DNA from 2 places in the Brevibacillus brevis NBRC 100599 genome. Region 2 is predicted to be linked to the other one. Evidence: a T-box and tRNA genes for the amino acid it is inferred to sense, from the RefSeq annotation. Region 2 holds a T-box; the other holds one or more tRNA genes.
The links. A T-box is a leader RNA that pairs with one kind of tRNA and senses whether it is charged. The one in region 2 lies ahead of ileS (isoleucine--tRNA ligase), so its partner is inferred to be a tRNA-Ile.

Region 1: it encodes a tRNA-Ile, which carries the amino acid that the T-box ahead of ileS (isoleucine--tRNA ligase) is inferred to sense. The anticodon was not compared.

What each region holds. Positions count from the first base shown of each region.
Region 1 covers NC_012491.1:4,245,333-4,249,753, forward strand. The annotation lists gene BBR47_RS20040 (hypothetical protein) at 1-53, opposite strand, end outside; gene BBR47_RS20045 (HD domain-containing protein) at 96-518, opposite strand; gene BBR47_RS20050 (ankyrin repeat domain-containing protein) at 565-1,023, opposite strand; tRNA gene BBR47_RS20060 (tRNA-Val) at 1,515-1,590, opposite strand; tRNA gene BBR47_RS20065 (tRNA-Ile) at 1,616-1,692, opposite strand; gene BBR47_RS20070 (phosphatidylglycerophosphatase A family protein) at 2,109-2,648, opposite strand; gene BBR47_RS20075 (alpha/beta hydrolase) at 2,827-3,531, shown strand; gene BBR47_RS31345 (hypothetical protein) at 3,534-3,692, opposite strand; gene BBR47_RS20080 (YjcG family protein) at 3,838-4,347, shown strand.
Region 2 covers NC_012491.1:4,002,187-4,006,607, reverse strand. The annotation lists gene BBR47_RS19145 (YggS family pyridoxal phosphate-dependent enzyme) at 1-211, shown strand, start outside; gene BBR47_RS19140 (cell division protein SepF) at 254-682, shown strand; gene BBR47_RS19135 (YggT family protein) at 714-980, shown strand; gene BBR47_RS19130 (RNA-binding protein) at 993-1,766, shown strand; gene BBR47_RS19125 (DivIVA domain-containing protein) at 1,867-2,358, shown strand; T-box leader at 2,424-2,691, shown strand; gene ileS (isoleucine--tRNA ligase) at 2,738-4,421, shown strand, end outside.

The DNA of each region.
Region 1 (4,421 bases), 240 kb from region 2:
ACAACTTCAAAATAAATCGATAGTTCTGTCCAGTCTATGCCTTCAAACTGCATTACAGCCTCCCAAAACACTTTTAATCATTTCCCGCTCGCGTTCTATATTGAAAGCAGTTCTTTAATGGCTCTCTTATAGCGTAGCAGTCGCTCATGGTCTTTCTCAGTTGGCTCTGGAATCCTTGACAAATCACTATTGTCCTCTAAGTCACCCAACTTCACTAACCTTGCGATTGGATTTTGCTTTGTTCTTCCGACGAATTCCATATATGTTTCGTCATCATTTCTAGTCAAAGCAATAACTGCCGCAATGATTTCCTCAGAGAACCCTTCGTTTCGAAGCTCTCCCACTGTAACATCTGTATCCTCAAGCACATCGTGTAAAACAGCTGATATCATAGTTTCTACAGTCGACATCTTTAACATGATTCGCAAAGGGTGGAGTATATATGGGTTGCCACCCTTATCGACTTGTCCAGCATGAGCTTGTGTTGCAATCACAATTGCTTTTTCTAATGTACTCATTTGCATTCCCCTTCCTCATGAATTCCCCAATTTAAAAGGAATCATCTCAAATATCCTTACTTGGTTCAGTAAGCAATAGTCCTCGCCTAACGCCTACCTGTTCATTCTTAGCCCCATTACGTTGGAGCAGCTCAATCAGTTTTTTATCCTTTATTTCCATTGCTGTTTTGAGTGGTGATTGTTCGTAGTTATCTTTCTTGTTCGGGTCAGCCTTATTAAGAAGTAAGTAATCTACGACTTCATATTGTTTTTCAATAACAGCACCTAAGAGGGCAGTCCTTCCGTCACTATTAGTTACATTGGGATCGATATTTTTCTCAATGTGGAACTTCACTTTGTTCAGATCGCCGCTTCTTGCTGACTTAATAAACTCCTGAGGATTAAAAGACTCATCATAAACGCTGTTAAAATTAGGTACATCTTTAGCGATACCACCAGTTAACTTATAGAAAAAAACTCCAAATATAAACAGAAATACACTTAAGAATATATAGCGTTTTTTCATAACTGGCACCTCGATGCTATTTTTTCATAATAACCTATTCGACTAGATATTTAGAAAACCTGTTACATAGTAGCAACAGGTTTCAGATTCAAACAATTATTTATACCAATTTCCATTGTACACTTTTTTATAGTCAGAGGATTGCACTTTACTTTCAGCCAAAATCAAGAATGGCTTTGCTTGTTTAAATGCATCCTCTTGATCATCCATATAGGAATAGTATCTGCCATAATAATTATTGTTCCAATCCATTACATTGGAATCATCAACAACCCTCTTAAGTCTGCTGACCATTCCGCAGCAAAACAGTTCGATAACATTTTACTGCCAAAACAGAATCATAGTAGTCGCGAGACTGTATGACCCCCATATTCCCCCGATGTAAGTATTCCGTCCCCAATCCGTCCCCAGTATAGGTAGCAACGAAGAAAATTAAAGGGAAGTAAAATAAGAAAAACCCTTGATTACCAAGGGTTTCAGCAGTTATTCTATGGTGATCCGGACTGGGTTCGAACCAGCGACCCCCACCCTGTCAAGATGGTGCTCTCCCAACTGAGCTACCGGATCATGGAATATGTGTGTGATCGTTTAATGGTGGGCCCTGTAGGACTCGAACCTACGACCAATCGGTTATGAGCCGACCGCTCTGACCAACTGAGCTAAGGGCCCGAATCGTATCGGACGTCGATCACATTTATTACTATACAGCATCGTAAAATGGATTTCAAGAGGAAATGAATAATTTCTTGTAAAAATTTTCACTCGTACCAAAAGAACACTAAGAAACCCAGTGAAATCAGGCTTGTTTTCCCTTGTAAAAAGCCATTCCCCACCGCTGCTGCCCACATCCCCCTACAAAACAGGGAGATCACCTACCTGATGGCATCACTTCTTACATGGCTGCATCAAGCATATGAGCTACACCAGTGGAGAATTGACTCTGTCAGACAAAAAAGATCCAATAAAGCTAACAACAACAAACAAGATAATTAGGTAACGATTGAATCAAACACCCTCATCCCAACCCTAACCTACCTCGCCTGCTCCGTCCCTTTCGCTTTCTCCTCGACACGCAGCTCGGCTTTCTATTGCTTCGACGCCTCATTTTGTGCCAACTCGGCCTCCTGCTCATCTCTCATCCGATGGGCCATGCGGCTAGACGCATTGGCCGCCACACTCGCCACGAGGTCGTCCAAAAACGTGTGAACACGTCCCTCTCCCGACTTGGTATCAAGCCTTTTAATCACCCCGACCTTGTGCTTATCCAAATGCCCAAAGGTGGTCACCGCGATACTTCCATATCCAAATACGGAGCCTAGCGCCAATGTTTCGTCGCATCCGAATAGTCCTTCATCTGACGCAATGATGGATTGGAGCGGCTCGGACAAGAGGCCTTTCTCTGCTAACGTATCCAACTCAACGCCAACCAGGATGGCGTGCTGCATTTCCCTTTTTTCCAAGACCGCTTTCACGCTCTCGATGCACTGCGCCATTGTGAGATCTGGATGGTACGGCGACTGCATGAGATAGACGATCTCTGCGATATCATCCAACGTCACTCCGCGTTCTGCCAAACGTGCGAGAGCAGCGTTTCTGACTTCGATGCTGTGTACTTGCTTCTTCATATAAGAGACAACCCCTTCCACAAATCGAGTGAAGTCGTTTTCCTACCATAGTATCACACACGAGCCAAATTGCGACAATCTTTCGCCCAATGCCGAACTCTACACCCAAACTATTGGGCATGCCCGCTCGCTCCTGTATAATAATGAACAGGAATATCCCAATAAGGAGGACAACGCAGTGGCCCTTGAGGAAATCATCTTGGAAAGCCGGCATTTGGGGACGCCGGAAAAGCTGATTGTCTACACACCCCAACGCTACTCGCCACTCTACTCGTATCCAGTCCTCTACGTACAGGACGGGGAAGATTACTTGGCGATGGGTAGAATGGCTTCTTTGCTTGATCAATTAAATGGGGACAAAGAATTGCCTGATATCATCGCTGTCTTTCTCCCTGTCGAGAAAAGCAGACGGAACGACCGTTATCATCCGGATGGTAAGGAGCACATGGCCTACCGACGCTTCCTCGCCGAAGAGGTAGTGAGCTATGTCGATACGCATTACTCCACACATCCTTTGGGAAACGCACGAACACTTCTTGGCGAATCTTTGGGCGGGGTTGTCTCTCTATTCACTGCGCTTAACTATCCACATACGTTTGGACAAGTTGCCTGCCAGTCGATTGCCATGGACGCAAAGCTAAATCGTCTGGTAGCGGACGCTGACTTTTCCGTGCCACAAACCATTTATTTGGAAATTGGGACGGAGGAAACGGCAGTAAGCACGGGGCGTGGCACATTGAATCTTCTTGCGGCCAATGAGGAATTGCGCGAGATTTTGGGCACGAAAAAAGCCACCCTCATTTATGAAACGTTTGAGGGTGACCATACGTGGGGCCACTGGCAGCGCAATCTACCGCGTATGCTAAAGACGCTTTACGGGTAAACTTACCGTGGCTGTTCTTCTTGTGGACCTTCATCCTTGATCGTCGATACGAGAGCCTCTTCGAATTCTCCTTTTCGGATCGCAGTCAAGATCGTGAAGGTCAGCACAGACAGTAGAAGCAGGACGAGAAAAATGAATGTGATCATCATAGCCGTATGCATGCCATGCGGCACCTCCTTGCACTACACAGTCTTTCCTTTGGCGCAAGGAATATACGGACCCACGCTTAACATTACACAAATGAAGAATTTTCTGTTAAAATAATATCTTGTAGAGCATGATAGATAGTAAGGAGGAGTGGTTCTGATGATGTACAGTATCGTAATATTCCCATCTAGCAAAGTGCAAGAAGTAGCCAACTCTTACCGGAAACGTTATGACCCGGGCTATGCTTTGGTTCCTCCGTATATCCGTTTGAAGGAAGCCTTTGAGCTGGACGAAGCGAAGCTGCCTGAGCTGGTGAGCCATCTGGAGCAGGTTGCCTCCTCTACTGACAGTTTTTCGGCTCATTTCCATCGGGTATCTTCTTTCCACCCTACCACCAATGTGATCTATTTGGCTGTGCAAAACAAAGAACCATTTAACGAACTGCATCAAAAGATTGCCAATCAGTGTGTGAATGAAAAAGAAACCTACGCATACGTACCGCATCTGACCATCGGGCGTGACCTGTCCGACGATGAGCTGCGTGATGTAACCGGTCAACTAAGCATGGCAAAAATTGACCTAAACAGCGAAATTGATCGCTTCCACTTGGTTTATCAGCTCGAAGATGGCATCTGGAGCGTTTACCAGACTTTCCTTCTCAAAAAATAAACACCCTATCCTCAACCACCAACCCTCCCTGCGTCTCCATCGTAGGGAGGGATATTTTCTAAAAAAGGACGAAT
Region 2 (4,421 bases):
GATGACAATGGCGCCTGTTGTCGAAAACCAAGAGGAAGCCAGACAGGTGTTCCGTGGTCTCTATGAGTGGAAGCAACGGATTAACGAAATGGCATTCCCGCACGCACAGGTGGAAGAACTGTCCATGGGCATGTCTAGTGATTTTGAAGTGGCCATTGAAGAGGGAGCTACATATATTCGTTTAGGATCGGTATTGGTCAAGCCGGAGTAAAGGAAAGCAGACCAAACCACGGAGTAAGAGAGGAGGAAGAGTATGGGTGTTATGAATAAATTGATGGGGTTTCTGGGGTTAGAAAACGAGGAATACATCGAAGAGACAACAACGGTGGAAGAGGAAAGAGAAGAGCAAGAGTCCTCGCACAAACGCCAGCCAGCGATCAGTCGAACTAACAACGTAGTACCGTTTCAAGCACGGGAAAAGGAGGGAATCCGTTTGATTCTCTGTGAACCCCGTCATTACAGCGACGCACAGGATATCGCTGACAACCTACGTCATCGTAGACCTGTTGTGGTCAATCTTCATCGCGTGGAAAAAGACCAAGCCAAGAGAATTATCGACTTTTTGAGCGGGACGGTATATGCATTAAACGGTGATATCCAAAAGGTCGGAGACACGATCTTCGTGTGCACACCTGACCATGTAGATATTCAGGGTACGATCTCCAGTGTGCTGGAAGAGTAGCCATTTAAGACGAATGTAAAAGGGTGAGCTAATGACTGCTGTCATTTCGATTTTAAATTTTGCCTTTACGGTATATCAATACATGATTATTGCTTACATTTTAATGTCATGGGTTCCTCAAATGAGAGGTACAGGGATCGGTCAGTTACTGGAAAAACTGGTTGAGCCTTATTTGGCGCCATTTCGCCGGTTTATCCCACCGCTCGGCTTCATCGATATCTCCCCGATTGTCGCATTGATTGCCCTGCGTCTTGCCCAATCTGGCCTGTACGCCATTTTGGAACAAATCATGTTCTAGGCGAGTGAAACGATGAGCATATTTGACCATTTTTCAAAAGAAGAACGTCCCTTTGTTGAACGGGCGCTGGAAATGCTGACGCAAGTAGAGCGGAAGCAGGCCATGCGCCTTACTGATTTTGTAGACCCGAGGCAGTTGCTGATTTTTCAGAGTCTATCCTCACAAGTAACAGATGTGAAGGTTTCTCCATATGGAGGATACGAAGGTGCCGAGCGAGTTCGTATTATCATCCATCCGGAGTACCTCCCGGTCGAACCTGATGATTATCGCCTTACCTTATTGGCAATCAAGGCAGATCAGCGCTTTCATGTGCTGGAGCATCGAGATGTGATGGGGGCGATGCTGGGTGTCGGGATGAAGCGGGAGAAATTCGGAGATATGCTGACAGATTCAGCGGGCAGCTATGCGATTGTAGCAGAGGAAGTTGCTGATTTTGTCTGTGCGCAGGTGACACAAATTCACCGGACATCTGTTCAGTTTGAACGGGTAGCATGGGAGGCGTTCACACCGCCTGCACCCAAGTTTGTAGAAAAAACAATCACCGTGCCATCAGGTCGAATTGACGCGATCATCGGAGAAGTACACAATATGTCTCGCGCAAAAGCCCTGGTGCCAATTCGAGCGGGAAAAGTAAAAATCAACTGGAAAGTAATCGAAGACCCGTCTTATCAACTCCAGATGGGGGATATGGTATCTCTTGCAGGCTATGGTCGGTTCAAAATTCTTGAGGTAGCAGGTCCAACGCGTAGCGGACGAATTCGAATGATTGTCGGACTGGTTACATAAGATGGACCAAGGCGCAAAAAATTGTAAAATACGGCAGGAAACACTGCTAATCCTGTCGAAATGATTAGAGACGAATTATCGGGAAAAGTGGGGGGTTCATGTGCCATTAACGCCGTTGGATATACACAATAAGGAATTCAGCACAGGCTTTCGTGGGTATAACATTGACGAAGTGAACGAATTTCTCGATCAGGTGATCAAAGATTTTGAGCTCTTGATAAAAGAGAAAAAAGAACAGGAAGAGCGCGTAGCCATTCTAAATGAGCGCGTAGATTACTATAAGAGTTTGGAAGAAAATTTGAGCAAGTCGATTCTGGTGGCGCAGGAGACAGCAGAGGATGTGAAGTCCAATGCCCGCAAGGAAGCGCAGCTCATCCTAAAAGAAGCGGAGAAAAATGCAGACCGAATCGTCAATGAAGCATTGGCGAAGTCGCGCAAAATCGCAATCGAAATCGAAGAATTAAAAAAACGTGCTTCTGTTTACCGTATGCGCTTTCGGACGCTTTTGGAAGCGCAACTGGAAATGCTGGAGAATGGCGACTGGGACAGCATCGAACAGCCACAGGTTGATTCTCCTGTAACAGTTGAATAAATCATTGACGTTCGAGCAATGATGGTATTATAATGAAAGACAACTTTTTTGAAATAAATCACAAATCATTGACGATGAACGGGAAGAGTACGTGAGCCAGCACTGCCTAGAGAGTCGGGAAAAGGTGAAAACCCGGCCAGTTGCTTTCGCAGAAAATCACCCGGGAGTTCAATATCCGAAAACCGGTGAACCTTGATGGTTGAACAGGTGAGTAAGTGAGCGCGTCATTCCCGTTACGAATGAGTGAAGTGGAACGAATCCGATGCAGGCTTTTTTGTCGTACGGGTTTGTTCAATCAGGGTGGTACCACGGGAGCTTTCTCTCGTCCCTTTTAGGGGATGAGTGAAGGCTTTTATTTATTTAAGGAGTGAATCAGGCCATGGATTACAGCAAAACTTTAGCGCTACCAAAAACCGAGTTCCCTATGCGTGGAAATTTGCCAAGCCGCGAGCCACAGATGCAAGCGGTATGGGAAGAGCAAAATATTTACCAACAAGTGTTGGATCGTACAAAAGACCGCCCGTCTTTTGTCTTGCATGATGGCCCTCCATATGCGAATGGAGACATTCATATTGGTCACGCACTGAACAAAATCCTTAAGGACTTCATCGTTCGCTATAAATCCATGGCAGGCTTTTATGCGCCGTACATCCCAGGCTGGGATACACATGGTTTGCCGATTGAGCAAGCGATTATCAATGCACAAGGGCTGGATCGTCGTAGCATCGAAGTGAACGATTTCCGCCAGCGCTGTGAAGAATATGCTTGGTCCTATATCGATAAGCAACGCGACCAATTCAAGCGTCTGGGCGTTCGCGGAGATTGGGAAAACCCTTATGTAACACTCCTGCCTGAGTATGAAGCCAACCAAATTCGCGTATTCGGTGAAATGGCGAAGAAGGGTTATATTTACAAAGGTCTGCGCTGCGTATACTGGTCTCCGTCTTCTGAGACGGCTCTGGCTGACGCAGAAATCGAATACAAAGACAAGCGTTCTCCTTCTATTTACGTCAGCTTCCAAGTAGCAGATGGAAAAGGCAAGCTGGACATAGAGACAGGTGTTGTGATCTGGACAACGACTCCGTGGACATTGCCAGCAAACCTCGCAATCAGCTTGCACCCTGAACTCGAGTACAACGTCGTGAAGGTAGATGGCCGCAAATTCCTGGTAGCCAACGGTCTGATTGAAGCTGCGAGCAAAGAAATTGGCTGGGAAGGCGTAGAGATTCTTGCAACCTTTAAAGGTCAAGAGCTGGAAGGTGTAGAAACGCAGCATCCGTTCTATGATCGCAAGTCTCCACTCATCCTGGGCGAGCACGTAACCCTGGATGCAGGTACTGGTTGCGTTCATACTGCTCCAGGACACGGGGAAGATGACTTTAACGTTGGTCAAAAATACAATTTGGGTGTCCTTTGCCCGGTAGATCACGAAGGTAAAATGACCAATGAAGCACCAGGCTTTGAAGGTCTATTCTATGAAGATGCCAACAAAGTGATTACCGAAAAGCTGAAAGAAAACGGAGCACTCTTGAAGCTCAGTTTCTTCACGCACTCTTACCCACATGACTGGCGTACGAAAAAACCGGTTATTTATCGCGCGACAGAGCAATGGTTCGCATCGATCGACGGATTCCGTACGCAAATGCTCGAAGCGATTAAAAATGTAAAATGGATTCCGCATTGGGGAGAAACTCGTCTGGCTAACATGATTGCGGATCGTGGCGACTGGTGCATTTCCCGTCAGCGTGTCTGGGGTGTACCGATTCCAATCTTCTATTGCAAAGCATGTAACGAACCGATCATTAACGACACGACGATCAACCATGTTGCTGATCTGTTCCGCAAAGAAGGATCGAAAGTATGGTTCTCCCGTGAAGCAAATGAGCTCGTTCCAGAAGGGCTTTCTTGCACCAAATGCGATTGCAACGATTTCCGCAAAGAAACGGATATTATGGACGTTTGGTTCGACTCCGGTTCCAGCCACCAGGCTGTTTTGCGCGAAAGAGGCATTGCTTGGCCAGCTGACATGTATCTGGAAGGCTCTGACCAGTATCGTGGCTGGT